DNA from 3 places in the Ectobacillus sp. OTK genome. Region 1 is predicted to be linked to each of the others. Evidence: a T-box and tRNA genes for the amino acid it is inferred to sense, from the RefSeq annotation. Region 1 holds a T-box; the other regions hold tRNA genes.
What was found. The T-box of region 1 lies ahead of pheS (phenylalanine--tRNA ligase subunit alpha). A T-box ahead of a tRNA ligase gene usually reads a tRNA of that ligase, here a tRNA-Phe.

Region 1 (12,044 bases):
ACGGGATGTTTGTGATTGGAACTATTATCCTTTTACTTGGACTTCGTTTGTTTACGCTTGTGCAGCCGTTATCAAAACCGAAGTTTGATTTGGTTGGTGCGATTTCCTCAACTATCGGCCTTGGCAGCTTATTGTATGGTTTTAGTGAAGCTGGCAATAAAGGCTGGGATAGTGCAGAGGTTATGATAATGTTCATAATCGGGGTGATCGGGCTCATATTCTTCGTACGTTGGGAATTGAAGGCTGAAGCGAAACTCCTTGATTTAACAATCTTTACAATTCCGGCTTTTTCCTTCACTTTGTTTATTAATATGATTATCACGATGGCTTTGTTTGGCGGAATGCTGCTGCTTCCAGTTTACCTGCAAAACATTCGCGGCTTCACACCGATTGAGTCAGGCTTATTGCTTCTTCCTGGATCACTGATTATGGGGCTTATGGGACCGTTTGCTGGAAAGCTATTTGATAAATACGGCATTCGGCCGTTAGCTATTTTCGGTATGATTCTCATGACGTACGGAACATACGAGTATACGCATCTTTCGCTTGATACGTCATATGCGCACATTATGAGCATTTACATCCTGCGCTCCTTTGGGATGGCGTTTATTATGATGCCAATTATGACTGCAGGGATGAACGCGCTGCCGATGAATAAAATTTCACATGGCACTGCTTCGCAAAATACACTGCGGTCAGTAGCAGGCGCAATTGGAACAGCGATCCTCGTTACGGTTATGACGCGGCAATCAACCTTCCATGCGGCTGATTATGCAAATGCGGTGACTGCAACTGACCCAGTGATGAGCACGAGCTTTACACAGGCAGGGCAAAGTGCAGCTGCGCTTGCGCATGTTTCGCCGCAGGCGGGAGCAACACTTGAAACGACACTGCTGTATGGGCAGGTCATGAAGCTATCAACCATTAATGGAATTAATGATGCATTCTGGGTAGCAACTGTTTTATCGGGAGTTGCACTTGTTTTGTCATTTTTCTTACATTCTGGTAAGCGGCAGGCAGCCAAAAAATAAGAAGAGCATAATAGAGAAAAGGCGAACCATTTTTCTGAAGATGGTTCGCCTTTTGCATAGGTTTTGCTTACACTTCTTTTTTAATTAACTTCTGAATTTTGCGCTTCTGTATATATAGCGTAAGAAAGAAGACAAACGTCCCTGCGCACATGATGAGAAAAGGCAGTCCTAAATTTTGCGTTGTAATCCCATCATATAGAGACCATAAAAGCAAAGATGCACTATATAAAAAGAATGCGTTTCTTGCTGCATAGTTTGCATGATGCTGTTCCATCTCATCTGCTCTTTTCTTGAACATATTATCTTCATCCCTTTCTCTCATTCTCTATTCCACAAGTTCAAATATACTTTCTACACTCATCTTAAAGTAGCGAGCCAGCTTTAAGGAAAGCTCCAAACTTGGATTATAATGATGGTTTTCAATTGCAACAATGGTTTGTCTCGTCACCTCAAGCTCCTTTGCCATTTGCGTTTGGGTAATGCCATGTTGTAGCCGCAATTCCTTAATCCGATTGTTCACAGCCATTTTCTCACCTGTAATGTAAAGATATCTTTACTTGTAAGTATATAGAAAAAAATGGGTGGTGTAAAGTTATCTTTACACCACCCATTTCTTATATAATCTCTTTTAATGGTTTCCGTCTTTCACACCATTCTCCAGTGTGGACAGCATTTGATGTTTCTCCTGCTCATTTGAATGATTCCAAATCACTTCAAATAATACACCAAGACCCGGCAGCATTTTTTCCTCACCGCTTTGAATCGCATCAACAATTGTTTCCTCCAGCTGTTCTTGTGAGTTCCCGGAAATGTTTGCAAGTACTGCACCGCGTAAATTAAAATTCATTCTGCACACCTCTTTTATGTAATGTAAAAAAGCACTGTAATTATTGTTTGTTGTTTTATTAGAAATATGCAAAATGGTTTATAATGTATAGGGAAGTGAGGGATATCATCCATGAACAGAATTGATTCATTACAAAATCCGCGCATTAAGCAGTGGAAAAAGCTGCAAACAAAAAAAGAGCGCGATAAAACAGGGACCTTTATTGTGGAAGGCTTTCATCTCGTGGAAGAAGCGTTGAAGGCGAATGTCGTGCAACAGATTATTCTAAGTGAGCATACAGATTTGCCTTCAAATTGGAGCGTGGATAATGCAGATGTATTTGTTGTAACGGACGCTATTAGCAAGGCGATAAGTGAAACAGAGACGCCGCAGGGGGTGTTTGCGGTATGTGAGAAATTAGAAAGCAGCGTGCAGCTTGAAAATGGGAAGTTTTTGTTGCTTGATGGAATTCAAGACCCTGGCAATTTAGGGACGATCATTCGTACAGCTGATGCGGCTGGCATTGATGCGGTGATAATTGGAGAAGGCTGCGTCGATGTGTATAACAGCAAGGTGCTTCGCTCGACGCAGGGATCCGTGTTTCATTTGCCGATTGTAAAAGGGAGCCTGGACCAATGGATTGAAGAGCTGCAGCAGCATGACATCCCAATCTATGGAACAGCTTTGCAGCATGCAGTGCCATATACGGAGGTTAAAGCGCCGGGAAGATTCGCGCTTATCGTTGGCAATGAAGGAAGCGGTGTACGTCAGGAATTGCTGGAGAAGTGCGACCAAAACCTATACATTCCGATTTATGGACAGGCTGAGTCATTGAATGTATCTGTTGCGACAGGAATTTTGGCATATTATTTACAAAGCAAGGTTGATAATTAGAAAAAAGACAATTATAATTAAGTCTTGAATAAATTGTTATGAAACTTAAAGTACATATAACCAAAAATGATGATAGAGAAGAGTAGCTAATTGTTCGCCATACAGGGAGAAAATGCCTAAGACTGGAAGCATTTTTATGGTAGAGATTATGTGAATTCACCTCTGGAGTTGGCGCCGGGACCATGCACATGCATGTAAAGGCGTTCCGGCATGATGCCGTTATCGAAATGAAGCGGGCAGATATATTTCTGCCAATTAGGGTGGTACCGCGAGACGAATAAGCCTCGTCCCTTCACAGGGATGGGGCTTTTTTATTTGTAAAATTTTCACTTAATATAATATATAGGAGGTTTTTTTCATGGAAGCACGTTTGAAAGAGCTGCAGCAGGAAGCGCTTGAAAAAATTGAAGCGGCATCTGAGTTGAAGGAGTTAAATGATGTGCGCGTGGCGTACTTAGGAAAGAAAGGACCGATTACGGAGGTTTTGCGCGGCATGGGCAAATTATCCGCAGAAGAGCGTCCCCGTATGGGAGCGCTTGTGAATGATGTGCGCGAAGCGATTCAAAATCGTCTAGACGAAAAAGTGGCGCAGCTTGAGCAAGCAGCAATCGCGAAGCAATTAGAGTCTGAAACAATTGACGTAACATTGCCAGGGCGTCCAGTAAGCGTTGGTTCACACCACCCGCTTACAGCTGTTATCGAAGAAATTGAAGACCTATTTATTGGTATGGGCTATGAAATTGCTGAAGGTCCAGAAGTGGAACGCGACTACTACAACTTTGAAGCGTTAAATTTGCCAAAGGGTCATCCGGCGCGCGATATGCAGGATTCCTTCTATATTACAGAAGAGATTTTGCTGCGTACGCAAACATCTCCAGTACAGGTGCGAACAATGGAAAAGCACGGCGGAAAAGGACCAATTAAGATTATTTGTCCTGGTAAGGTATACCGACGCGATGACGATGATGCGACACATTCGCATCAATTCACACAAATTGAAGGTCTTGTGATCGATAAAAATATTCGTATGAGCGATTTAAAAGGTACATTGCAAGCATTTGCGAAGAAATTATTTGGCGAAGAGCGCGAAATCCGTCTGCGCCCAAGCTTTTTCCCGTTCACAGAGCCGTCTGTTGAGATGGATATTTCCTGTATGATGTGCGGTGGAAAAGGATGTCGCACTTGTAAAGGAACTGGCTGGATTGAAATTTTGGGAGCAGGTATGGTTCATCCGAATGTTCTGCGTATGTCAGGATATGATCCGACAGAATATCAGGGCTTTGCTTTCGGTATGGGACCTGAGCGTATTGCAATGTTGAAATATGGCGTAGACGACATTCGCCATTTCTATACAAATGATGTACGATTCTTACAGCAGTTTAAACGAGCGTAAAAGGGGAGGGCACAAACATGTTCGTATCTTATAAATGGTTACAGCAATATGTAGATATTGACGGTTTAACGGCAGAGCAATTAGCTGATAAAATTACAAAGGCCGGCATCGAAGTAGAAGGCGTAGAGCTTTTAAATAAAGGCGTAACAAATGTTGTCGTTGGCTATGTGATGGAACGCGAAAAGCATCCAGAAGCGGATAAATTAAGCAAGTGTCTTGTAGATGTTGGGGAAGACGAGCCAGTGCAAATTATTTGCGGCGCGAAAAACGTAGCACAAGGGCAAAAGGTAGCGGTCGCAAAGGTTGGCGCGCGTTTACCGGGCGGCCTTAAAATTAAAAAGGCGAAGCTTCGCGGCGAAGTATCGCAAGGAATGATTTGCTCCCTGCAAGAGCTTGGCATTGAAGGAAAGCTTGTACCAAAGGAATATTCAGAAGGCATTTTCGTATTCCCTGCGGATGCAGAGGTTGGGGAGGATGCGATTGAGCAGCTAAACTTGGATGATCAAGTGCTAGAGCTTGGCTTGACACCAAACCGTGCGGACTGCTTAAACATGCTTGGTGTAGCGTATGAAGTAGCGGCAATCCTTGGCAAGGAAGTGAAGATGCCAAGCATTGAACTGCAAGAAACAAATGAAAAAGCATCTGACTATATTTCCATTCGTGTAGATGCGCCAGAGCAAAACCCGCTGTATATTGCGAAGGTTGTGAAAAACGTAAAAATTGGTCCATCACCAATTTGGATGCAAACACGCTTAATGGCAGCCGGCGTTCGTCCTCTGAACAACGTAGTGGATATTACAAACTACATTCTCATGGAATATGGCCAGCCGCTTCATGCATTTGACTATGATAAGCTTGGCTCCAAGGAAATCGTTGTTCGTCTTGCAGAAGAAGGCGAGAAGGTAGAAACACTTGATGGCACAGAGCGCACATTAAAAGGCGATCATTTGTTAATCACAAATGGATCGAAAGGCGTTGCGATTGCCGGCGTAATGGGCGGTGCAAATTCAGAGGTAGATGAAAACACAGTGAATGTTTTAATCGAATCTGCTTACTTCACAGGTACTGCAATTCGCAAGGCGTCCAAAGATTTAGGCCTTCGCAGCGAAGCAAGCGCGCGCTATGAAAAGGGCATTGATCCACAGCGTACATTTGAAGCAGCACAACGCGCGGCTGCGTTAATGGCACAGTATGCAGGCGGCGAAGTGTTAGAAGGTGTCGTAGAGGTTAATAACCTGAAGCTAGAGCAAAGCACTGTTTCGATCTCTGTTGAGAAAATTAACAGTGTGTTAGGAACGGCGATTACAGCTGAAGAGGTAGCTGCGATTTTCACAAACTTAAAGTTCCCATTCTCACAAGCAGAAGGAACATTCCAAGTAGAAGTGCCAACAAGAAGACCTGATATTACAATCGAAGAAGATCTAGTAGAGGAAGTAGGTCGTTTATACGGTTACGACCATATTCCAGCTACGCTTCCAGTTGCGGAAACAACGCGCGGCAAGCTTTCTGAAAAGCAGGCGAAGCGCCGTAAAACGCGCCGTTATTTAGAGGGAGCGGGGCTATACGAAGCAATTACGTATTCCTTAACAAGTGCGGAAAAAGCGAAGCAATATGCGCTGAAGGAAACGTCCCTTGAGCCGATTCGTCTTGCACTTCCAATGAGCGAAGAGCGCAGCCAGCTTCGTTTAAGCTTAGTACCGCATTTGCTGGAAGCAGTTTCCTATAACAACGCGCGCAAAATCGAAAACGTAGCACTTTATGAAATCAGCTCTGTTTTCTTGCCAGCAGGACAAGACGAGCAGCCAAAAGAAGAACAGCACCTTGCAGGTGTCATGACTGGACTTGTACTGAATCACCCATGGCAGGGTGAGAAAAAGGCAGTTGATTTCTATGTCATGAAGGGCGTGCTTGAAGGATTATTCGATGTGCTTGGTGTAACAGAGAAGATTTCATATGCAGCGACTCAACGTGCTGATCTGCACCCAGGACGCACAGCCAGCATCTTGTTAGATGGCCGGGAAATCGGCTATATCGGCCAAGTGCATCCAGAAATGCAAAAGCAATTAGACGTGAAGGAAACCTATGTCTTTGAATTATCTCTTGAGGCATTGTTTGGTGCTGATGTTGCTGAGGTAAGCTATGAAAGCATTCCGCGTTTCCCATCTATGACACGTGATATGGCGCTTGTTGTGAAAGCGGATGTCCTTGCTGGTGATGTACAACGCACGATTGTGGAAGCCGGCGGCGAGCTGTTAAAAGAAGCTGCTTTATTTGACCTATACCAAGGTGAAAAAATGGAAGCAGGCAAAAAATCGTTAGCATTCTCGCTTCGTTACTATAATCCAGAGCGTACGCTAACGGATGAAGAAGTAACAGAAGCACATAGCCGTGTGTTACAGGCTGTGGAGGAAACGTTTGATGCGGAGCTACGTAAGTAATAGGAAATAAATAGACAGGGACAATGCGGATGCATTGTCCTTGTTTTTTATACTTTAAGAGAGGATAAACTTCCAACTGGAAGCTAACTTCATATAGTGGGAAATTTTAAGAATAAAGTTTAAGTGCAACTACGCCTCTGCCGTCACCTAAAGGCCCGCCAATCGGCGAGTTTTCTTTACACTTTAAGAAAGTATAAATTTCTAGCTGGAAGACAATTCGACGTAGCGAGAAATTTTAGGAACAAAGTATAAGTGCAACTACGCCTCTGTCTTCGCCCAAGGGCAGGGCTCGCCAGTCGGCGAGTTTTCTTTATACGAAGACGGATTAATCCCTTGCTAGTTGAAAATCCTCTAATTGAATGACGCGCTTTTCACCGCTGGAATGGATCTCCGCTAGTGCAACAACGTATGGCGCAACATTTGCAGGATCATCACCTATATTAGCTAAATTCGTTTTCATCACACCTGGATTAAAGACATGCACGTGAATCCCGTTTTTATGCTCCTCATCCTGAGCAGAATACGTTAATGCTTCAATTGCTGCTTTACTTGCAGCATATGCGCCAAAGCCTGCCGCACCTTCTCGTACCAACCCTGACGTAATATTGATAATATGGCCGGATTTTTGACTTCGCATAATCGGAATACATTCCCTCATCATTAGAAACACACTCGTAGCATTATTATGGAATTGGTACTCCCATGAATCTAGAGAACTATCAACAAGATGATATTGCTGGAACACAGCTGCATTATTAATTAACACATCAATTCTTTGAAACTTAGCAAATGCAGCCTGTACAAGCATTTTTACATCGGACTCGGATGATACATCTGCGCGGATTGGCAGCACTGTGGCATTATACTGACTTGTAATTAGGCTCTCCACTCGTTCGAGCTTGGCATAATTACGACCGCAAATCACAAGATTCGCCCCAGCCTTTGCGAAGGCCAGAGCTGTTTCCTTCCCTAAACCGCTTCCCGCACCGGAAATAATGACTACCTTTCCTTTTACATGTTCCATAGATCGTCTCCCTCCATTAAAAAGCATACATGATCTTCCTATGATGATTACTGTTATTATATACCATAGTAAAAGTTTATGTATTCAAAATATTATGACTGTTTTAGAGGCATAAGAAAATGCAATGTGATGCTGCTTTTGTTCTTATGGTCTGATTTTGGAAATTTAAAAAAATTGCGGTTTTCCGAAGATAAATTTGCGGAAAACCGCAATTGTATTTCTGTTAATATAGAGACAATCCAATTGAAAGATCCTTAGCTGCCCGCTATTTCATTGGAGAGTTGTTACCCCCTGCTGAGATATGCCATGAACAAAGACAGGTGAAATGAGGTGATTGTGTGAATGGGTAAGGCTCCGGTGGATTTTCAAATGCTGCAATTCGAAAGTTCCAGCATTCCGGAGACATGGAAGGCAGTTCAAAGCTTGCAAAAGGAACAAGCTACTCAATTCATCGTAGAGGCCTTGCAAGACGAGCATAATTCTATAAAAATGCTGGCGGTAAGGATGGTGGATAAGTTAGGTGAAGTATTTTCAGATGCCATACCTGTAATCGTCCCTTTGCTGTTTGACGCAAAGGAGCAAACAAGAATGGCGAGTGCTTTAGCACTAGCAAGGATTGGGAGAAAGAGTGTACCATACCTAATCGAAGCGCTGGATTCAGGGAATAGGGTCGGTCGTTTTTGGGCAGCTTGGTCTATTTCATTGATTGATTCCTCTTATCTGACCTATAACGCACTAGCGTTACTGGAGAGTGTATGTGATAATCCAAGGAGTATGATAGAAATGATGGCAGCAGAAGAGGCATTAGGAAAAATAACTGCTCTAGCACCCTATAAAAATAAGATAAAAGTATTGGTATAAAATCGTTATATGTGGTAATTTAGTTTTATATAAGGTTTTGGAAAGGTGGAATGTAGAAAGAAATGATTGCTACGAGAGAGTATTTCATTCAAGACAAGCAGCTGCAACAGCTATATGAAGACTGTTTTGCTTATAAGGCGAAGCAAGGCCTGCCATTTGGCTTGGTAACCTTGCAGCATTACCAGGCCTTTGGAGGAACATCTTCTGATATCCAGCATATCGCTGATGCAGTGGAACAGTTTATTTTGTCGCTTGATATCATAGATGATTTGCAGGATGAAGATCTTGCTTCAACAGCTCCTTGGATGAAAATTGAGAAGGCACAAGCCTTAAATATTGCTTTACTATTTTTGAATTCCTCTATGAATCGCATCACAGCCTTATCCTTCCGAAATCAGAACGCAGCTGCCCGCTGCATGCATCAATGCCTTCACAGCTCCATAGAAGGACAATACTTAGATATCAAAAATGCCATTATGGATGAAGAACAATACTTGGCCATGTGCCGCAAGAAGTCAGGTTCCTTGCTTGCGCTAGCCAGCTTAATTGGTACCTCGCTTGCAACAGATGATGTGCCCGGTTGTATTGCTGCGTACGCAAGCGATATGGGAGTGGCTGCACAAATTGCCAATGACATGAGAGATGCTGTCAATATAAAAGGGAAAAATGACTGGAGAAAGAAAAAACGAACGTTACCTATTTTATATTTGCTGCATCCAAAGGCAGAAAAGGGAAAGCTTGTTCGCGATTATTTTGCCGGAACGATTTCCTTTGAGGAATTGTTGCGAAGAGAAGATGAGCTTGTACATATTGTGAAATCCTCTGGGGCGCTTGTGTATGCAAATGCTGTAAAGGAGCTTCATCAAAATCAGGCTATCGCTGCAATTGATGGTTTACAGGTGGATGAAAGAAGCAAACAGGCCTTAAAAGAAGTCTTTTTAAAAAAAATATAAAAAAATATAGATGAGGAGTGTGCAATTATGCAAGAAATGGTTTTATATTTAACGGAGAATCTAGAAGCTTTAGAAAGTGTGAAAAATGGCCATTCTAATTTGCTAGGTGTATCAGCGGAGGAGCAGAAAGCTATTTTGAAATCCTTTGAAGGAAATCAAGAGAAATTATACCTCTGGGCATAATCCCTTTTGAAAATTTATGAGAAAGCCCGCGTTGTACATAATTCCTATACTTTTAATTGCATGTATCGCTGTTTATTTTGCGTATATTATTAGCACCTATCCTTTAGTTGGAATGAAGGTTTATCAAATAAGGGAACATCATTATACCGTTACAGATGTATATCCGAACGGCTGGGCTTATATACATGGTATTCGAGCAGGGGACCATGTTGTCATTCAGGATGATCGGGTGAATGCGGTACGTACGCATAGCAAGGTGGAGAAAATACGCGCTTTGCTTATAGAAAGAAGGGAAACATACGGCTCATTTTTTATTAATTATGAAGGAGCCCCTATCGCATATCTGTTTTATTCCTTTTTTCCGCTTGTGTTGTTTGCGCTTACTTTAGTTATCGTTTTGTACGTGTATCAAAGATTTAAAGAGACAGAGAGTATTCTTCTTCTTTCTGTCTTTCTTTTAACTGTAAGCATTTGTTATGTCAGCAGCGGGATTTCCGCCAGATTTGATCAGGTTGGTCTGTATATAATGGGACTATCTCTGATGATGTGTCCTGTTTTAGTTAGTCATTTTATGTATCAAGTATATCGTGAGCATTCTATTCTGCTATTTCCTAGAATCATTCTCTTTATCTTGTATATATGTGCTATATTGTTTTCTGCGATTAGCTATGTGCTTGTTTACTTTTTTCACATTTCAGGGGGAATCTATTTATTCCTATTTTTGCTTATGTGTACAGCTGTGGCTGCGCTTATTTATAAGAATTGCCGAAACTATAAGCGTGTGCTTAATCATGCTAAGTTAAAGCTGGTTTTCTATACAATCCTCTTTGCGTTTCTTCCATTTTGCTTATTATATGCGCTTCCTAAGATTTTGATAGGAACTGTAATTGTCTCTGCTGAATATACATCCTGCTTTTTAGCTATTTTGCCGTTTGCCGCCTTGTATATTTTGATGAATAAGGAATTGCATGATATAGATTATGCGTTAAGGAGAATGTTCTATTATGTGTTACTCTCATGCTTTCCTGCTTTGGCACTTATGCTGGGATTTTACTTTCTGCACCCAGCCTCTTTTGAATGGATTTCCTATTTGAGAATCTATATTCTATGCTGGGCGATTATGGCGGTTCTTTTGTTTATAAAGGAAGAAGCGGATGTAGGAATTGAAAGCAGGCTATTGTTTAATAAAGCAAGGTATGAGGCCAGCTTATTACGATTTTCCAAAGCAGGGATGAGCAGTACAAATGCGGATAGCATTATAGATAGTTTGATTAATGAGATTAAAAAGGTGTTATTTGTGAAGCAGGTTTTTAAATTAGAGTTTTTGAAGACTCAGCAACGTTTTTGCCTGTCAGAGGATGACTGCCAAATGGATTTAGCTTTTCTAAGAGAAAAGCTTATTCATGAACAAATGGTCGTGGGGACGGTAACTCGCGGGAAAAGCGGGTATTTTCTATTGGTAGGTGAAACTCCAGAGCTATATACTTGTATGTTCATAGGCTATAAAAAAGATCAGATTCGCTTTAATCATGATGACCTTGTTTGGTTACATACTATTGCGCTGCAGACAAATGTTTTATTGCAAAGCTTTGTACATGTTCAGGAGATATTACGGGAGTTTGAACGTACACGTGATGAACGGGGGACTTCCTCCTTATTGCTGTCGAAGATGCTATTTACGGTTTCTGAGAAAGAAAGAGAACGGCTGTCGCGGGATATTCATGATACGCTGCTGCAGGAGCTTATTCTCATCTATCGTGAGATCGAGCAAGGAAAGGATATAGATGCTGCAAGAGATCATTTAATTCAACAGATTCAGTATATTCGTGAGGAGTGCTATCAGCTGCGGCCGCCATTTTTGCTGGAAATGGGGATTATCGATGGACTGCAGGCATTAATTGAAGACCATAGGATGAAGGAGCATGTTTTGATTGAGTTTGTTTCTAATCTAGATGTGACTGAAACACTTGATGATTGGTATACTGTACATTTATATCGGATTATGCAGGAGCTGCTCCACAATGCAAGAAAGCATGCTAAGGCAAACTGCATCTTTATTTCCCTGTATAAGAAGGAAAACAGATTGTTGCTTGTATATGAGGATGATGGGGTAGGCATGGAGCTGAGTTGTCTTGGAAATGTAAAGCAGCATTTTGGCTTGGCAGGAATGAAGGAACGAACCCAAGCGATGAATGGAGAGCTGTCTATTTCATCTGCGCCAAATGAGGGGATGCTGATTCGAATAGAACTTCCATTGCAGATTAAAGAAAAAACGGAGGGGGAACCAGCATGACAATCCGAGTTCTAATCGTTGATGATCACGTCGCTGTAAGCCAGGGAATGAAAGCAGTGCTAGAGCATAAAGCGGACATGACAGTAACGGTGCTTTCTTCTTCCTTAGAGACGATGGACTTGCTGAAAAAAGAAAATTTTGATGTGAT
Region 2 (6,238 bases), 1.9 Mb from region 1:
GGAGGCGCCCAAAGGTTCCCTCAGAATGGTTGGAAATCATTCGAAGAGTGTAAAGGCATAAGGGAGCTTGACTGCGAGACCTACAAGTCGAGCAGGGACGAAAGTCGGGCTTAGTGATCCGGTGGTTCCGCATGGAAGGGCCATCGCTCAACGGATAAAAGCTACCCCGGGGATAACAGGCTTATCTCCCCCAAGAGTCCACATCGACGGGGAGGTTTGGCACCTCGATGTCGGCTCATCGCATCCTGGGGCTGTAGTCGGTCCCAAGGGTTGGGCTGTTCGCCCATTAAAGCGGTACGCGAGCTGGGTTCAGAACGTCGTGAGACAGTTCGGTCCCTATCCGTCGCGGGCGCAGGAAATTTGAGAGGAGCTGTCCTTAGTACGAGAGGACCGGGATGGACGCACCGCTGGTGTACCAGTTGTTCTGCCAAGGGCATCGCTGGGTAGCTATGTGCGGACGGGATAAGTGCTGAAAGCATCTAAGCATGAAGCCCCCCTCAAGATGAGATTTCCCATAGCGTCAAGCTAGTAAGATCCCTGAAAGATGATCAGGTTGATAGGTCTGAGGTGTAAGCGTGGCGACACGTGCAGCTGACAGATACTAATCGATCGAGGGCTTAATCATAAACTAAAAGCGGACGTGAGCGGTTAGCTCCGTAGGGCAAATGTTCTCAGGCAAAAGAAGCCGATAGACTTCGTTGCATGAGGTTATTTGACCAGAGAGAGCTGCGAACTGGAGCTGGATATAAAAACATTACAAAGCGCAGCGTGTTATCTAGTTTTGAAGGAATAGCAAAATTCCTGTTGACTTTATAAAAGAGCATGATATAATGATCATTGTCTCTAATATGAGTCAAGCAAATAGGTCTAGTGATGATGGCGAAGAGGCCACACCCGTTCCCATACCGAACACGGAAGTTAAGCTCTTCAGCGCCGATGGTAGTTGGGGGTTTCCCCCTGTGAGAGTAGGACGTCGCTAGGCGATGTGGAGGATTAGCTCAGCTGGGAGAGCATCTGCCTTACAAGCAGAGGGTCGGCGGTTCGAGCCCGTCATCCTCCACCATATAATTGGAGGGGTAGCGAAGTGGCTAAACGCGGCGGACTGTAAATCCGCTCCCTCGGGGTTCGGCGGTTCGAATCCGTCCCCCTCCACCATTATTTCGTGTATAAAATTTGGAATATTGTGAAAAAATAGTAGGAGATATCGTTTGATTTATCTTTGCTTTATGCAGATCATTCTAGTGAAGCAAAATTGGAACAAGCGAGCATCTAAGAAATATCGGATTGTTTACCTTTACTTCTACGAAGTAATTCGAAGAGGTAAGGCTTGAAGTAAAAGAAAACAATCTTGCGGTGAGGATTCACGTAGTGAATTCAAAGATGTATAACATGAAGTTAAATCAATGGGCTATAGCCAAGCGGTAAGGCAACGGACTTTGACTCCGTCATTCGTTGGTTCGAATCCAGCTAGCCCAGCCATTATGAGCCATTAGCTCAGTCGGTAGAGCATCTGACTTTTAATCAGAGGGTCGAAGGTTCGAGTCCTTCATGGCTCACATTTGCGGGTGTGGCGGAATTGGCAGACGCACCAGACTTAGGATCTGGCGCCTTTGGCGTGGGGGTTCGAGTCCCTTCACCCGCACCATTTACAATTGTATAGGATTGCAGTGTTTGTCATGCGGAAGTAGTTCAGTGGTAGAATACAACCTTGCCAAGGTTGGGGTCGCGGGTTCGAATCCCGTCTTCCGCTTTCATGCCGGGGTGGCGGAATTGGCAGACGCACAGGACTTAAAATCCTGCGGTAGGTGACTACCGTGCCGGTTCGAGCCCGGCCCTCGGCACTGCTTCATACAAAATATGTTCAACATATGCGCCCGTAGCTCAATTGGATAGAGCGTCTGACTACGGATCAGAAGGTTATGGGTTCGAGTCCTTTCGGGCGCGCTTTATGGGGCCTTAGCTCAGCTGGGAGAGCGCCTGCTTTGCACGCAGGAGGTCAGCGGTTCGATCCCGCTAGGCTCCACTTTTATGGAGGGTTGGTAGAGCGGCTTAATACACCGGTCTTGAAAACCGGAGACGGTAACACGTCCGTGGGTTCAAATCCCACACCCTCCTCCATTTTATATTTAGTATATTATCGTCGCGGGGTGGAGCAGTCTGGTAGCTCGTCGGGCTCATAACCCGAAGGTCGCAGGTTCAAATCCTGTCCCCGCAACCAAAATGGTTCCGTGGTGTAGTGGTTAACATGCCTGCCTGTCACGCAGGAGATCGCGGGTTCGATCCCCGTCGGGACCGCCATTTGGCTCGGTAGCTCAGTCGGTAGAGCAGAGGACTGAAAATCCTCGTGTCGGCGGTTCGATTCCGTCCCGAGCCACCATTTGTTAAACTTTCTGGTTATAAAAAATATATTACGCCGGCTTAGCTCAATTGGCAGAGCAACTGACTTGTAATCAGTAGGTTGGGGGTTCAAGTCCTCTAGCCGGCATACCTTTAGGGGTATAGTTTAAAGGTAGAACTGAGGTCTCCAAAACCTCCAGTGTGGGTTCGATTCCTACTGCCCCTGCCAAAGAGGGCCTATAGCTCAGCTGGTTAGAGCGCACGCCTGATAAGCGTGAGGTCGATGGTTCGAGTCCATTTAGGCCCATTGTTTCAATTATTTAAATTGAATTATTCCGCAATAGCTCAGCGGTAGAGCAATCGGCTGTTAACCGATAGGTCGTAGGTTCGAATCCTACTTGCGGAGCCATATGGCCCGTTGGTCAAGTGGTTAAGACACCGCCCTTTCACGGCGGTAACACGGGTTCGAATCCCGTACGGGTCATTAAAAAAGAGTCAGCAATATTTGCTGGCTCTTTTTTTGTTCATATAAAGAATAAATAATTTAAGGAACTGATATTTTATCGATTCTTTTTATATAGAAAAAGGGAAATAGAGTAAAAAAAAGAATATTATATAAGATTTTCTCTAAAGGGAGACATATAATGGAACTAATATGGACAAAGACGTGGACCGCTAAATCGGAGGTTTAAGAAGATGAAGAGGGAGAACTTAGGAAATTTAAAACAGTGAATTATAAGTGAGGCAAATGGATAATTTATTTCAATCCTATTACTAAATAGAGCTTTTCCAATCTCATAAAGGAGTGTGGGCATGATGCAGGATACAGTCACTCAGCAGCAGTCAAAACAAAGAAGATGGGTTCGATTTCTTGTTATATTTACCGTTTCTATTTTACTACTCCTTACAGTTGCCTATACAGGTGGGACATTATATGTAAAAAGAAGTTTGCCCGTTATTAAGGGGGAAATTTCCTTAAGAGGATTGCAGGACTTGGTAACGGTCACGAGAGACCAAAATGGAGTACCGCATATTGAAGCAAAAAATCTGCATGATTTATATGTGTCTCAAGGGTACGTAACAGCACAGGATAGATTATTTCAAATGGATTTAAGTCGTCGGCAGGCATCTGGCGAGTTGAGTGAAGTAATCGGTGAACAAACAATAGAACAAGATCGATTTTTTCTGACGCTTGGTTTACGAAGAGCAGCCGAAGCGTCCTATAATGTATATTCGAATGAAGCTAAACAGGTGTTAAAGTGGTATGCGGAAGGTGTGAATTTATACATAAATGAGGCACGAAAAGCAAATAAGTGGCCGATTGAATTTACATTTCTTGGTTATGAGCCAAAGCCATGGACACCAGTAGACTCTTTAACAATTGGAAAGTATATGGCTTTTGATTTAGGGGGACAGTGGAAGGGGCAAGCATTTCGTCAATATTTATTAAATACGGTGTCAGAGGAAAAGGCGCTTGATTTGTTCCCGGCTTATCCGAAGGACGCAGCTGAGATTATAGCTGCAGTAAAGCAAACACATTTAGATCTATCAAAGCTTTTTACAGAGGAAGTAGTTCCGCATGAACTAAATGGCAGCAGCAATTGGGTTGTAAGCGGAAGTAAGACAAAGTCTGGAAAGCCTATTTTAGCCAATAATTTGTCTGTGCCTCTTACTACACCGTCTACTTGGTATGAAACGCATTTGCAGTCTCCTGAGGTAAATGTAAGCGGAGAGGTATTGGCAGGTATACCAGGTATTGTTGTCGGTCATAATGAATTTGTTGCATGGGGGATTACCAATGTCGGTTCTGATGTGCAGGATTTATATATAGAAAAGCGAAATCCAAATAATCCGTATGAATTTTTACATAACGATACATGGGAGAAGGCTCAGGTCATTACAGATGCTATTCGTGTGAAGGACAAACCGGCAGTGGATGCTAAGACTGTCATTACAAGACATGGACCGATTATTTCTGGGCTTGAGAATAAAGAAGAAATTGCACTGGCTCTCAAATGGACAGCATCTGAGCCGTCTGCAGAGCTTGAAGCGATTATTCGTATGAATAGGGCAAGGGATTGGAACTCATTTAAGGAGGCACTTACATATTTTCATGCACCGGCACAAAATTTTGTGTTTGCTGCAAAGGATGGAACAATTGCATATCGGGCAAATGGAAAAATCCCGATTCGGAAAAAAGGGGACAGTCTTCTTCCAGTACCTGGATGGAATGATGAATATGAATGGACTGGTTATATTCCTTGGGAAGAGCTTCCAACAGTTGTAAATCCGCAAGAAGGATTTATTACAACTACCAGCAATCAGATAAAAGATCGTTCTTATCCGTATCATATAAGTAATACATGGACACAGACATATCAAGCTTCTCGTATTCAAGAGGTACTACAGCAAAAAAACACGTTTACAGTTGAGGATATGGAAAAGCTGCAGATGGATCAAATGAATCTCAAGGCACGCGAATTTGTTCCTCTTTTTCTGCAGCATATAAAAGAGGAGGAGCTAACGAAGCAAGAGAAGGAAGCGATTTCTCTCTTAAAGAAGTGGGACTTTACGGATGATCGAAGCTTAGGGGCACCGCTCCTGTTTCATACATGGATGCAGGAGATTGGAAATGTCTTATTTGAAAAGGATATTTCAGAGGATATGCAGAGATTGTTTGAAGAAAAGGAACAAGTTATTGATGAACTGCTTCGAAAAGCGCAAAATGGCCAGCCTGGACCGTGGATACAAGAACAAGGTGGTCTGGATAAGGTACTAAAAAAATCCCTAACAAGGGCGGTACAGAGCATTGAGAAGACGCAAGGGCCAAGTGTCAGAGACTGGCAATGGGGTGGCTTTCACCGTCTTGTCTTTACGCATCCATTGTCTCACATAAGACCTTTTAATTATTTGTTTAACCTGGAAACGCCTATTCCGATTGGAGGAAGCAGTGTTACGGTGCAGTCATCGGGCTCGAATGCTGAAGGTTTTGCTGATCGTGGAGCATCTTCACATTTTGTGATAGATCTAAATGATGTAACAACAGGCCATCATATCGTTGCTCCTGGGCAGTCAGGCCATACTCAGAGCGAGTGGTACCATGATCAAATGAAGGATTGGGTGATCGGGACGTATCATACAACATCGCTCACTGAGAAATCTGGGAGTATCCTCCGTCTTCTTCCTGCTCAATAAATAAATGAAAGCAGTGAATTTGGTTATAATAGTAGTTGCAAGGAGGGATTGCAATGACAACAGTAAGAGACCTAATGAGTACAGATATTTCATACTGCACTCCAGTGGATAATGTGTATGAGGCAGCTGTAAAAATGAAGCAAGAGGACGTTGGGATTATCCCAATTGTAGAAAACAATCGCTTAGTTGGGGTTGTTACCGACCGTGACCTTGTAATTCGCGGTATTGCGGATAAAAATCCTGGCTCTAACAAGATTACAGAAGTAATGACAACAGACATTATTAGTGTGTCTCCATCAGATCCAGTCGAAAAGGCGACTGAATTAATGGCTCGTCATCAAATTCGTCGTCTTCCAGTTGTAGAGAACGGACAGTTAGTGGGAATGCTTTCGCTTGGAGATTTAGCTATTGAAAAATATGCAGATGATCAAGCTGGTTATGCGTTGAGTGAAATTTCAGAGCATCATGAGTAAGAAAATATAAGGTGGCTTGAGTAGAAGAGATATCCTTTTTGGGTCACCCTATGCGATGAACCGTTATCATAAACCTAGTAAAAATAAGGGTTATGGCAACGGTTCATTTTTTGTAGAAAAAGGGTTGGATCCATCTGCTTTTCACACAATTACATACTTTACATGAATAATGTATTTTTAATATTTCTAGTAAACCTCTTGCTGTATTGTGTAACCCAGTGCTATACTAGCAC
Region 3 (12,044 bases), 190 kb from region 1:
TAGCCTGATATTGAATTTTGGTACAGCTTGTACAGAATAGGCGGGAGCCTGGGAAGCCGGAGCGCCAGCTTCGGTGGAGGCGCCTGTGGGATACCGCTCTGGCTGTATTGAAGTTCTAACCCGCGCCCCTTATCGGGGCGGGAGACAGTGTCAGGTGGGCAGTTTGACTGGGGCGGTCGCCTCCTAAAGTGTAACGGAGGCGCCCAAAGGTTCCCTCAGAATGGTTGGAAATCATTCGAAGAGTGTAAAGGCATAAGGGAGCTTGACTGCGAGACCTACAAGTCGAGCAGGGACGAAAGTCGGGCTTAGTGATCCGGTGGTTCCGCATGGAAGGGCCATCGCTCAACGGATAAAAGCTACCCCGGGGATAACAGGCTTATCTCCCCCAAGAGTCCACATCGACGGGGAGGTTTGGCACCTCGATGTCGGCTCATCGCATCCTGGGGCTGTAGTCGGTCCCAAGGGTTGGGCTGTTCGCCCATTAAAGCGGTACGCGAGCTGGGTTCAGAACGTCGTGAGACAGTTCGGTCCCTATCCGTCGCGGGCGCAGGAAATTTGAGAGGAGCTGTCCTTAGTACGAGAGGACCGGGATGGACGCACCGCTGGTGTACCAGTTGTTCTGCCAAGGGCATCGCTGGGTAGCTATGTGCGGACGGGATAAGTGCTGAAAGCATCTAAGCATGAAGCCCCCCTCAAGATGAGATTTCCCATAGCGTCAAGCTAGTAAGATCCCTGAAAGATGATCAGGTTGATAGGTCTGAGGTGTAAGCGTGGCGACACGTGCAGCTGACAGATACTAATCGATCGAGGGCTTAATCATAAACTAAAAGCGGACGTGAGCGGTTAGCTCCGTAGGGCAAATGTTCTCAGGCAAAAGAAGCCGATAGACTTCGTTGCATGAGGTTATTTGACCAAAGAGAGCTGTGAACTGGAGCTGGATAGAAAAACATTACAAAGTGCAGTGTGTTATCTAGTTTTGAAGGAATATCAAAATTCCTGTTGACTTTATAAAAGAGCGTGATATAATGATCATTGTCTCTAATATGAGTCAAGAAAATAGGTCTAGTGATGATGGCGAAGAGGACACACCCGTTCCCATACCGAACACGGAAGTTAAGCTCTTCAGCGCCGATGGTAGTTGGGGGTTTCCCCCTGTGAGAGTAGGACGTCGCTAGGCAATGTGGAGGATTAGCTCAGCTGGGAGAGCATCTGCCTTACAAGCAGAGGGTCGGCGGTTCGAGCCCGTCATCCTCCACCATAAATATGCCGGCTTAGCTCAATTGGCAGAGCAACTGACTTGTAATCAGTAGGTTGGGGGTTCAAGTCCTCTAGCCGGCACCATATAATGGCGGTTGTGGCGAAGTGGTTAACGCATTGGATTGTGGCTCCAACATTCGTGGGTTCGATTCCCATCAATCGCCCCATTATATCTTGCGGGTGTGGCGGAATTGGCAGACGCACCAGACTTAGGATCTGGCGCCTTTGGCGTGGGGGTTCGAGTCCCTTCACCCGCACCATTTACAATTGTATATGATTACAGTGTTTGTCATGCGGAAGTAGTTCAGTGGTAGAATACAACCTTGCCAAGGTTGGGGTCGCGGGTTCGAATCCCGTCTTCCGCTTTCATGCCGGGGTGGCGGAATTGGCAGACGCACAGGACTTAAAATCCTGCGGTAGGTGACTACCGTGCCGGTTCGAGCCCGGCCCTCGGCACTGTTTCATACAATATATATTCAATAACATGCGCCCGTAGCTCAATTGGATAGAGCGTCTGACTACGGATCAGAAGGTTATGGGTTCGAGTCCTTTCGGGCGCGCTTGAACGGGAAGTGGCTCAGCTTGGTAGAGCACCTGGTTTGGGACCAGGGGGTCGCAGGTTCGAATCCTGTCTTCCCGATATGGGGCCTTAGCTCAGCTGGGAGAGCGCCTGCTTTGCACGCAGGAGGTCAGCGGTTCGATCCCGCTAGGCTCCACTTTAATATTAATATCATGGCGGTGTAGCTCAGCTGGCTAGAGCGTACGGTTCATACCCGTAAGGTCGGGGGTTCGATCCCCTCCGCCGCTACTATAAGGACCTTTAGCTCAGCTGGTTAGAGCAGACGGCTCATAACCGTCCGGTCGTAGGTTCGAGTCCTACAAGGTCCACCATTTAATGCTTTACGGAGGGTTGGTAGAGCGGCTTAATACACCGGTCTTGAAAACCGGAGACGGTAACACGTCCGTGGGTTCAAATCCCACACCCTCCTCCATTTATGTAAATACTTTATCATCGCGGGGTGGAGCAGTCTGGTAGCTCGTCGGGCTCATAACCCGAAGGTCGCAGGTTCAAATCCTGTCCCCGCAACCAAAATGGTTCCGTGGTGTAGTGGTTAACATGCCTGCCTGTCACGCAGGAGATCGCGGGTTCGATCCCCGTCGGGACCGCCATTTGGCTCGGTAGCTCAGTCGGTAGAGCAGAGGACTGAAAATCCTCGTGTCGGCGGTTCGATTCCGTCCCGAGCCACTTTTAATGAGGACGAAGGACAAGTACTCTTATTTGGTAATAAAAATATATTACGCCGGCTTAGCTCAATTGGCAGAGCAACTGACTTGTAATCAGTAGGTTGGGGGTTCAAGTCCTCTAGCCGGCACCAGTTATGAGCCATTAGCTCAGTCGGTAGAGCATCTGACTTTTAATCAGAGGGTCGAAGGTTCGAGTCCTTCATGGCTCACATTTTGCGGGTGTAGTTTAATGGTAGAACTTCAGCCTTCCAAGCTGATAGCGTGGGTTCGATTCCCATCACCCGCTCCATAATAGGGGCCTATAGCTCAGCTGGTTAGAGCGCACGCCTGATAAGCGTGAGGTCGATGGTTCGAGTCCATTTAGGCCCATTGTTTCAATTATTTAAAATTGAATTATTCCGCAATAGCTCAGCGGTAGAGCAATCGGCTGTTAACCGATAGGTCGTAGGTTCGAATCCTACTTGCGGAGCCAAATAGAGAAGTACCCAAGTGGCTCAAGGGGCTCCCCTGCTAAGGGAGTAGGTCGGGTAACCGGCGCGAGGGTTCGAATCCCTTCTTCTCTGCCATTTAGGCCCGTTGGTCAAGTGGTTAAGACACCGCCCTTTCACGGCGGTAACACGGGTTCGAATCCCGTACGGGTCATAAAAAAGAGTTAGCGATATATCGCTAACTCTTTTTTATGCTTTTATTTATCATTTTCTGACAGAAGACCTCTACTGTTACGGGCGCGGCCAGCGATAAGTGGGAATGAGTGTCAGTTAGACAATCACCTGGCATTTTTTGTGAATGAAGAGCTTCTAATGGACAGGCGAACATTCTTTCAGTAAAATATAGTTACCAAAATAAACCAAAAAATTGATGGAGAGAATAAAAGCATGCTATTTTTCCAATCGGATCTATACACACACTGTACCTCAGGACTTGAATTGGGAACTCCCTTGTTCTTTCCAGCTTTATAACCAAGCGATGTGTTCGGTCTATGTGTGGAAACACCTTCGTACGGGGGAAGAGCGTTTCCGGCATTTAAAAATTTTCTTCAAAATGTGTGATTTCCTCAAGTCATGTCGAGAGGCGAGTTCGGAGCCTTGTGTTTTTAACGAACCTCTAGATATTCCTCAATCTTTGCACAAAATGTATAATTTAGTCTCATTCCTTTGGAGTATTTGTGAACAAATTGTGAATGAATATTTTTCTTTACAAAGTAATCTACAAGTTGTTCCAGCTTCTTTACATGATTATTTTATGATTAATGTCAGAATTCCTCCTAAAAAACATATCTCAAATGATAAAAAGGCTACATTATAGTTAACTCGTTTCATTAAAAAGATAACACTATTTTAGTATAAAACGCTTCCAATTCAACCATCGCCAAAATATGATATCAGACGCCTAGTTTGACGAAAAATGACTGATTTTAGCGGACGAAACTATATATTTTCCCTAAATCTGCAAGGGATTTCTCCTTTTTTTACAGAATACTTTATTAAGAAATGTTATTTATACTTGTGAGGTGAAACACGTGGTTACAACCCATCCTACAGATTATGAAGTTCATCTGTTCCATGAAGGGAGTTTGTACGAAAGCTATCAAGCCTTCGGAGCGCATACAACAACCGAGGATGGAATTAGGGGTACTCGTTTCTCCGTTTGGGCTCCACATGCTAAAAGTGTGAGTGTCGTCGGAGAGTTTAACGAATGGAGCAATGAAAGCCATGTAATGGAGAAGTTAAACACAGAAGGAATTTGGTCCTTATTTATTCCGAATATTGGTCAGGGAGAGCTGTATAAGTACGCTATTCAAACGAAGGATGACCAAGTGCTGCTGAAGGCAGATCCCTATGCATTTTTTTCTGAGCTAAGGCCGCATACAGCTTCTATCGTCCATACTTTAGGGAATTATAAATGGAATGATGAAAAATGGATGCGTGCTAAAAAGCGAAAGAAAGTATTTGAAGAGCCACTAGCTATTTATGAGCTTCATTTTGGTTCGTGGAAGCTAAAAGAGGACGGGTCCTTTTATTCGTATCGTGAGATGGCAGAGGAACTCATTCCATATGTTTTAGAGCATCAGTTTACACATATTGAAATTATGCCGCTTGTTGAGCATCCATATGATCGCTCGTGGGGCTATCAAGGAACCGGCTACTATTCTCCGACAAGCCGTTACGGTAAGCCGGAGGATTTAATGTATTTCATTGACCGTTGTCATGAGCATGGTCTCGGCGTGATTTTAGATTGGGTGCCTGGGCATTATTGTAAGGACGCACATGGATTATATATGTTTGACGGAGAACCGACATACGAATATACAGACATACATGTAAGGGAAAACCCAATATGGGGAACGGCAAACTTTGATGTAGGAAAGCCGGAGGTTCAGAGTTTTCTTATTTCCAATGCGTTATTTTGGATGAAATATTATCATGTAGACGGCTTTCGGGTCGACGCTGTTGCGAACATGCTGTATTGGAATGCGAACGGACAGTTCCAAAAAAATGAATTAGCAGTTTCCTTTTTACAAAAACTGCATGAGGCAGTATTTGCGTATGATTCAAATGTGCTTATGATTGCAGAGGACTCTACCGATTGGCCTCTTGTGACAGCTCCAACATATGAAGGAGGTCTCGGTTTCAATTATAAATGGAATATGGGCTGGATGAATGACGTGCTAAAGTACATGGAGTGCGAGCCGGAGCATCGGAAGCATATTCATGATAAAATCACGTTTTCTTTGCTGTATGCCTATTCAGAGAACTTCATTTTGCCGCTTTCTCATGATGAAGTGGTACATGGAAAAAAATCTCTCTTAAATAAAATGCCTGGAGATTATTGGCGTAAATTTGCACAGCTGCGCCTTCTATATGGTTACTTTATTACACACCCTGGGAAGAAGCTTCTCTTCATGGGAGGGGAATTTGGGCAGTTTGACGAGTGGAAGGACTTAGAAGATTTAGATTGGAATCTTCATGAGTTTGAGATGCACCGTCTTATGAATCATTATTTCAAAGAATTGATGGTGCTATATAAAAATTCTAAACCGTTTTGGCAGCTTGATCATACGTATGAAGGTTTTGAATGGATTGATGCGGATAATCGCGAGCAAAGCATTTTCTCCTTCATTCGCAAAGGGAAAAAAGAAGATGACATGCTAGTTGTTATTTGTAACTTTACAGAACGTGTGTATGAGAACTATCGAGTAGGAGTGCCGTCATTCAATTCTTATACAGAGGTTTTAAATAGTGATGGAACGCAATACGGCGGTTCTGGACAGGTAAATGGAAAACGAATCAAAACGATTCATGAGCCATACCATAATCAGCCGTCCCATATCGAAATAACAATACCGCCTTTTGGCATATCTATACTAAGACCAGCAAAAACAAGGAAGGGGAACAAAAGTAATGGGACAGAGAAAAAAGTGCGTAGCCATGCTATTGGCAGGAGGAAAGGGTAGTCGTTTAAGCTCCCTTACAAAATATCTAGCTAAACCTGCTGTACCGTTTGGAGGAAAATATCGCATTATTGATTTCACGTTAAGCAACTGTACAAATTCAGGCATTGAAACGGTCGGTGTTCTCACGCAATATCAGCCCCTTGTGCTCAACTCTTATATTGGAATTGGAAGCGCTTGGGATTTGGATAGGAATAATGGAGGAGTTACAGTGCTTCCTCCTTATTCAGAATCCTCAGGTGTAAAGTGGTATACAGGAACAGCAAGTGCTATTTATCAAAACATGAACTATCTTAAGCAATATGATCCTGAGTACGTTTTAATTTTATCAGGGGACCATATTTATAAAATGGACTATTCCAAAATGCTTGATTATCACATTGAAAAGGATGCGGATGTCTCTATTTCCGTTATTGAGGTGCCTTGGGAAGAAGCAAGCCGCTTTGGCATTATGAACACAAACGAAGCTATGGAGATTGTGGAATTTGATGAAAAGCCGCAGTTCCCAAAAAGCAACCTTGCATCCATGGGGATTTACATTTTTAAATGGTCTATTCTAAAGGAATTTTTGGAGATGGATGCTCGAAATCCGGAATCAAGCAATGACTTTGGAAAGGACGTTATCCCGCTTTTGCTTGAGGAGAACAAGAAAATTGTTGCTTATCCATTTGAGGGATACTGGAAGGATGTCGGAACAGTAAAAAGCTTGTGGGAAGCGAATATGGATCTGTTAAAGGGCGACTCCACCCTCAACTTGTACGACCGGGATTGGCGCATTTATTCTGTTAATCCAAATCAGCCTCCGCAATACATTGCGCCTAGTGCAGTTGTAGAGGAGTCACTTGTAAATGAAGGCTGTGTGATTGAGGGAGATATACAGCATTCTGTATTATTTCAGGGTGTGACCATTGGAGAGGGGAGCAATATAAAGGACTCCGTTATTATGCCGGATGCACATATTGGAAAAAATGTAACGATTGAAAGAGCCATCATTGCACCTGGAATGGTTGTGGAGGACAATGCTGTTATTCGTCCATTAAAAAATAGCGAGGATGTTATTCTCGTGGCTGATGAAATCTAAAGGGGGAACTAGGCAAATATGAACGAATCCATGTTAGGAATTATTAACGCAACGTATGAATTTTCACCTTTACAAGCACTGACGCAGCATCGCTCTCTAGCTGCCCTTCCTTTTGGAGGACGATATCGTTTAATCGATTTTATGCTATCGAATATGGTCAACTCCGATATTCATAGCGTAGCGATTTTTACTGGGCATAAAAACCGTTCCTTAATGGATCACCTCGGATCCGGTAAGCAGTGGGATTTGGATCGCAAACGAGATGGCCTGTTCGTATTTACGCCAAACAGCCAATGTGATAACGAAGAATTTGGTTCCTTCAATCAGCTTGCTAGGAATATGGACTATTTTCTGCGCAGCAGACAAAAGTATATCGTGATTACGAATTGTCATATTGTAACTGCAATGAACTTCAAGCCGATTTTAAGACGCCATATTGAAGTCGGGGCAGCCATTACAGAAGTACGCCATGATGGACAATCCTTGCAAACATATATCATGGAAAAGGACTTGCTGCTGAATCTGTTTCATCAATATAAAGACAAGGGATTCCATAGCTTGATTGATGTTGTTAAAGAGCAATGCAGTACTTTATGCTCACATAAATATGAGTATGAGGGCTATGTTGCGATTATTGATTCAGTGGAGAGCTACTACAAGCACAGCATTGAAATTTTAAAGCCAGAAGTGTGGAAGCAGTTATTTATGACAGGAGCGCCTGTATTTACAAAAGTAAAAGATGAGCCTCCAACAAGGTATGGCAGAGAAGCAAAAGTAAGCAACTCTATGGTTGCCAATGGCAGCATTATTGAGGGGGATGCACATAACAGCATTATCTTCCGCGCTGTAAAAGTTGGAAAAGGATCTATTGTACGAAATAGCATCATTATGCAAAAAAGCCAAATCGGAGAGAATTGCGTACTAGACGGCGTAATCATCGACAAAGATGTTAAAATTGAAGACGGAACAATTTTAACAGGGACAGCAGGGGTTCCGCATGTAATTGAAAAAGGAACAGTACAAGGAGCGTTGATGAATTCGTGAACATTTTATTTGCAGTATCTGAGTGCGTACCATTTATTAAATCAGGAGGTCTTGCCGACGTAGCAGGTGCGCTCCCAAAGGAATTGAAAAAGCTCGGCATGGATGTGCGGGTAATGCTGCCGAAATATAGCCTTATCCCAGAGCGGTTACGTGAAGCGAGCACTCTGCGCAAAGTAATTACAGTACAGCTCGGATGGCGTAACCAGCATTGCGGTATTTTCGAAACAGAGCTTGACGGCATTACGTATTACTTAATAGATAACGAATATTATTTTAAAAGGGATTCCTTGTACGGTCATTATGATGACGGTGAACGTTTTTCTTTCTTTTCTAAAGCCGTTTTGGAGAGTATTCCACATCTGGACTTTGTGCCGGATGTTTTGCATTGTCATGACTGGCATACAGCAATGGCTAACTATTTGCTAAAAGAACAATATAAGGGCATTGAACCATATGCACATATGAAAACAGCATTTACTATCCATAATCTACAGTTCCAGGGGATATTCCCTTATAGTGTAATGCATGATTTACTCGGTCTTGGAAACGAGCATTTTACAAATGACCGTCTTGAATTTTATGGGAACATGAACTTTATGAAGGGCGGCATTGTTGCATCTGATGTGATTACGGCAGTTAGTCCGACCTATAAAGAGGAAATTAAATATCCATTTTTTGGAGAGAAGCTAGATGGCCTCCTGCGAAGATATAGCGATAAGCTAGCTGGTATCGTAAACGGAATCGATGCTGCATTTTATAACCCGCGTACTGATCAAGAAATTGAGGTACCGTACAGCGAAGAGACATTAGAGCTTAAGCAGGAGAACAAGCGTGCGCTGCAACGCCGATTCGGCTTGCCGGAACGTGAGGATGTACCTATCATTTCTATGGTCACTCGTCTTACAAAGCAAAAGGGACTTGATTTAGTCCGTCGTGTATTTCATGAGTTGGCGGCGGAGGATGTACAGATATGCATCGTCGGGTCGGGTGATTGGGAGTATGAAAGCTTTTTTAACGAAATGGCAGCTCAATATCCGGATAAGGTAAAGGTATACATAGGATTTAGCGAATCGCTCGCACATCAAGTATACGCTGGCGCTGATTTGTTTTTAATGCCGTCTTTGTTTGAGCCGTGCGGTCTTGGACAGCTTATTGCCTTGCAATATGGGACACTGCCGATTGTAAGGGAGACGGGAGGATTAAACGACACCGTGCAATCGTATAATGAGAGCACAGGAGAAGGAAACGGATTCAGCTTTGCCAATTTCAATGCGCATGATATGCTGCATACCATTCTTAGAGCTGTTTCGTACTATCACCAAAAAGAAGTATGGAATACACTCGTGAAGAGAGCGATGAGCGAGGATTACAGCTGGGGACAGTCCGCAAGACAATATAAGGAGCTGTATGAAAGCTTAGTCGACTAGTGATATAGAGGTGAGGAGCATGTTTTCAAGTAAGGAAGGCTTTAAAGCAGCTTTTTTGGATAAGCTCGAAACCATGTACGGGAAAAGCTTCAAAGACTCCACGCCGCGAGATCAATATAATACGTTAGGGCATATGGTCCGGGAGTATATTAGTTCACGTTGGATTGCCACTAATGAAAGAAATCGTACAGAAAATCATAAACAAATGTACTATTTATCGATTGAGTTTTTGCTTGGCCGTTTATTAGGCAGCAATTTAATGAACCTTGGCATTTGGAAAATGTGTGAGGAAGGGCTCCGTGAGTTAGGAATTAGTCTTAATGAGCTAGAGGAAAATGAAGCGGACGCTGGACTTGGAAACGGTGGACTTGGAAGGCTTGCGGCATGTTTTCTTGATTCATTGGCTTCTCTTAATTTACCGGGCCATGGCTGCGGGATTCGCTATAAGCATGGTCTATTTGATCAAAAAATCGTAAACGGTTATCAGGTTGAGCTGCCAGAGCAATGGCTTCGCCACGGTAATGTATGGGAAGTACGGCGTCATGATCAAGCAGTAGAAGTCAGCTTTTGGGGAAATGTGGAAACATCCAACATGGATGGAAAGCTAGAATTCCATCATCGTAAGGCAGAGGTCATTATGGCGGTACCATATGACATTCCGGTTGTTGGCTATAATACGGAAACAGTGAATACACTGCGTCTTTGGAATGCGGAGCCTGTTCCATTTCCTCCAAACAATCAAAACGTACTCGTATATAAACGGGAAACCGAGGCAGTCTCAGAGTTTTTGTATCCTGACGATACACATGATGAAGGAAAAATATTACGTCTAAAGCAGCAATATTTTCTGGTATCGGCAAGCCTGCAAAATATCGTAAAGCTGCATCGCGAACGAAATGGAACATTGAGAAATTTGCATGAGAAGGTTGCCATTCATATTAATGATACCCATCCTGTTTTAGCTATTCCTGAATTAATGCGTATTTTGCTTGATGAGGAAAAGCTTGGCTGGGAGGAAGCTTGGAATATTACAGTAAATACAGTCTCGTATACCAATCATACAACCTTGTCTGAAGCGCTTGAAAAATGGCCTATTCGGATTTTTCAACCGTTGCTGCCGCGCATCTATATGATTGTTGAGGAAATTAATGAGCGCTTTTGCCGCGACTTATGGGATCGGTACCCATATGATTGGAAACGTATTGAGGATATGGCAATTGTAGCCCATGACCTTGTTAAAATGGCACACCTTGCGATTGTGGGCAGCCACAGTGTGAATGGTGTTGCAAAAATCCATACAGATATTTTAAAAAAGCGGGAGATGCAGCTATTTCATGAGTATTATCCCGAAAAGTTTAACAATAAAACGAATGGGATTACGCATCGGCGCTGGCTGCTGAAGGCAAATCCGCAGCTTGCGGGTCTAATTACCGACACGATTGGTCCAGGATGGATTCGAAAGCCTGCGGAGCTGCAGGCTCTTGCGAATTATAAGCACGATCCCGCATTTCGGGAGAAGTTTCACGGTGTCAAGCAGCTTCGGAAAGAGCTGCTGGCAAAGCGTATTGAGGAGCAGACGGGGGTACGGGTTGATACGAATTCGATTTTTGATGTGCAGGTAAAGCGCCTGCATGCTTATAAGCGGCAGTTATTGAATGTACTTCATATTATGCACCTATATAATCGTCTGAAGGAAGACCATGGCTTTACTATGTATCCTCGCACCTTTATTTTCGGGGCAAAGGCTTCCCCTGGCTACTATTATGCGAAGAAAATTATTAAGCTGATCAATGAGGTAGCAGAGAAAGTGAATAACGACCCGCAAACGAGCGAACGTTTAAAGGTTGTCTTTCTAGAAAATTATCGTGTTTCCTTAGCTGAGGATATTTTCCCTGCCGCTGATGTCAGCGAACAAATTTCTACGGCAAGCAAGGAAGCATCTGGCACGGGCAATATGAAATTTATGATGAATGGAGCAGTAACAGTTGGAACGCTAGATGGAGCGAATATTGAAATTCAAGAAGAAGCAGGAGCGGACAATATTTTCATTTTCGGCCTAACAGCAGAAGAGGTGCTTCATTATTATCAAAGCGGGGGCTACCGTTCTGGTGACTACTACCATCATGATAAACGAATTAAAAAGGTAGTAGATCAGCTCATCAATGGGTTTTTTCCAGATGGAGGAGATGAGTTCGAGGCAATTTATGATTCTCTTATCGTTCAAAACGACGAATATTTTGTGCTTCGTGATTTTGCTCCGTACGTTGATGTGCAGGACATGGTCGGAAAAACCTATGAAAATCGGAACCGTTGGCTGGAAATGAGCATTTCGAATGTAGCGCGATCTGGCTATTTTACAAGTGACCGTACAATTTCTCAATATGCTTCTGATATTTGGCATATCAATCCTGTTTTGTTAGGAAGTAGATAAAGATTTTTGCATACTGATCACTCCTTTATGCAGACAGTGTAAACAACCCGCTCAATTTACGCGGGTTGTTTTTTTTACAAGATAAGAAAGTATAACTTTTTGGAGCGC

Region 2: it encodes a tRNA-Phe, which carries the amino acid that the T-box ahead of pheS (phenylalanine--tRNA ligase subunit alpha) is inferred to sense. The anticodon was not compared.
Region 3: it encodes a tRNA-Phe, which carries the amino acid that the T-box ahead of pheS (phenylalanine--tRNA ligase subunit alpha) is inferred to sense. The anticodon was not compared.

What each region holds. Positions count from the first base shown of each region.
Region 1 is NZ_AP048547.1:4,649,390-4,661,433, reverse strand. It holds gene AC6HZ4_RS23100 (DHA2 family efflux MFS transporter permease subunit) at 1-1,031, shown strand, start outside; gene AC6HZ4_RS23095 (hypothetical protein) at 1,099-1,329, opposite strand; gene AC6HZ4_RS23090 (helix-turn-helix transcriptional regulator) at 1,357-1,557, opposite strand; gene sspI (small acid-soluble spore protein SspI) at 1,660-1,878, opposite strand; gene AC6HZ4_RS23080 (TrmH family RNA methyltransferase) at 1,990-2,751, shown strand; T-box leader at 2,812-3,046, shown strand; gene pheS (phenylalanine--tRNA ligase subunit alpha) at 3,110-4,144, shown strand; gene pheT (phenylalanine--tRNA ligase subunit beta) at 4,162-6,582, shown strand; gene AC6HZ4_RS23065 (SDR family NAD(P)-dependent oxidoreductase) at 6,908-7,606, opposite strand; gene AC6HZ4_RS23060 (HEAT repeat domain-containing protein) at 7,949-8,467, shown strand; gene AC6HZ4_RS23055 (polyprenyl synthetase family protein) at 8,530-9,420, shown strand; gene comX (competence pheromone ComX) at 9,448-9,603, shown strand; gene AC6HZ4_RS23045 (sensor histidine kinase) at 9,635-11,896, shown strand; gene AC6HZ4_RS23040 (response regulator transcription factor) at 11,893-12,044, shown strand, end outside.
Region 2 is NZ_AP048547.1:1,018,339-1,024,576, forward strand. It holds rRNA gene AC6HZ4_RS05000 (23S ribosomal RNA) at 1-625, shown strand, start outside; rRNA gene rrf (5S ribosomal RNA) at 867-982, shown strand; tRNA gene AC6HZ4_RS05010 (tRNA-Val) at 988-1,063, shown strand; tRNA gene AC6HZ4_RS05015 (tRNA-Tyr) at 1,071-1,155, shown strand; tRNA gene AC6HZ4_RS05020 (tRNA-Gln) at 1,405-1,479, shown strand; tRNA gene AC6HZ4_RS05025 (tRNA-Lys) at 1,484-1,556, shown strand; tRNA gene AC6HZ4_RS05030 (tRNA-Leu) at 1,562-1,645, shown strand; tRNA gene AC6HZ4_RS05035 (tRNA-Gly) at 1,679-1,750, shown strand; tRNA gene AC6HZ4_RS05040 (tRNA-Leu) at 1,756-1,841, shown strand; tRNA gene AC6HZ4_RS05045 (tRNA-Arg) at 1,871-1,944, shown strand; tRNA gene AC6HZ4_RS05050 (tRNA-Ala) at 1,951-2,023, shown strand; tRNA gene AC6HZ4_RS05055 (tRNA-Ser) at 2,031-2,118, shown strand; tRNA gene AC6HZ4_RS05060 (tRNA-Met) at 2,142-2,218, shown strand; tRNA gene AC6HZ4_RS05065 (tRNA-Asp) at 2,223-2,298, shown strand; tRNA gene AC6HZ4_RS05070 (tRNA-Phe) at 2,302-2,377, shown strand; tRNA gene AC6HZ4_RS05075 (tRNA-Thr) at 2,413-2,485, shown strand; tRNA gene AC6HZ4_RS05080 (tRNA-Trp) at 2,493-2,566, shown strand; tRNA gene AC6HZ4_RS05085 (tRNA-Ile) at 2,571-2,644, shown strand; tRNA gene AC6HZ4_RS05090 (tRNA-Asn) at 2,672-2,746, shown strand; tRNA gene AC6HZ4_RS05095 (tRNA-Glu) at 2,750-2,821, shown strand; gene AC6HZ4_RS05100 (penicillin acylase family protein) at 3,154-5,532, shown strand; gene AC6HZ4_RS05105 (CBS domain-containing protein) at 5,586-6,005, shown strand.
Region 3 is NZ_AP048547.1:4,837,865-4,849,908, reverse strand. It holds rRNA gene AC6HZ4_RS24100 (23S ribosomal RNA) at 1-820, shown strand, start outside; rRNA gene rrf (5S ribosomal RNA) at 1,062-1,177, shown strand; tRNA gene AC6HZ4_RS24090 (tRNA-Val) at 1,183-1,258, shown strand; tRNA gene AC6HZ4_RS24085 (tRNA-Thr) at 1,266-1,341, shown strand; tRNA gene AC6HZ4_RS24080 (tRNA-His) at 1,349-1,424, shown strand; tRNA gene AC6HZ4_RS24075 (tRNA-Leu) at 1,434-1,517, shown strand; tRNA gene AC6HZ4_RS24070 (tRNA-Gly) at 1,551-1,622, shown strand; tRNA gene AC6HZ4_RS24065 (tRNA-Leu) at 1,628-1,713, shown strand; tRNA gene AC6HZ4_RS24060 (tRNA-Arg) at 1,744-1,817, shown strand; tRNA gene AC6HZ4_RS24055 (tRNA-Pro) at 1,824-1,897, shown strand; tRNA gene AC6HZ4_RS24050 (tRNA-Ala) at 1,901-1,973, shown strand; tRNA gene AC6HZ4_RS24045 (tRNA-Met) at 1,992-2,065, shown strand; tRNA gene AC6HZ4_RS24040 (tRNA-Ile) at 2,072-2,148, shown strand; tRNA gene AC6HZ4_RS24035 (tRNA-Ser) at 2,162-2,249, shown strand; tRNA gene AC6HZ4_RS24030 (tRNA-Met) at 2,271-2,347, shown strand; tRNA gene AC6HZ4_RS24025 (tRNA-Asp) at 2,352-2,427, shown strand; tRNA gene AC6HZ4_RS24020 (tRNA-Phe) at 2,431-2,503, shown strand; tRNA gene AC6HZ4_RS24015 (tRNA-Thr) at 2,558-2,633, shown strand; tRNA gene AC6HZ4_RS24010 (tRNA-Lys) at 2,639-2,711, shown strand; tRNA gene AC6HZ4_RS24005 (tRNA-Gly) at 2,718-2,791, shown strand; tRNA gene AC6HZ4_RS24000 (tRNA-Ile) at 2,798-2,871, shown strand; tRNA gene AC6HZ4_RS23995 (tRNA-Asn) at 2,900-2,974, shown strand; tRNA gene AC6HZ4_RS23990 (tRNA-Ser) at 2,978-3,068, shown strand; tRNA gene AC6HZ4_RS23985 (tRNA-Glu) at 3,073-3,144, shown strand; gene glgB (1,4-alpha-glucan branching protein GlgB) at 4,022-5,956, shown strand; gene AC6HZ4_RS23975 (glucose-1-phosphate adenylyltransferase) at 5,904-7,034, shown strand; gene AC6HZ4_RS23970 (GlgC family sugar phosphate nucleotidyltransferase) at 7,053-8,078, shown strand; gene glgA (glycogen synthase GlgA) at 8,075-9,505, shown strand; gene AC6HZ4_RS23960 (glycogen/starch/alpha-glucan phosphorylase) at 9,525-11,936, shown strand.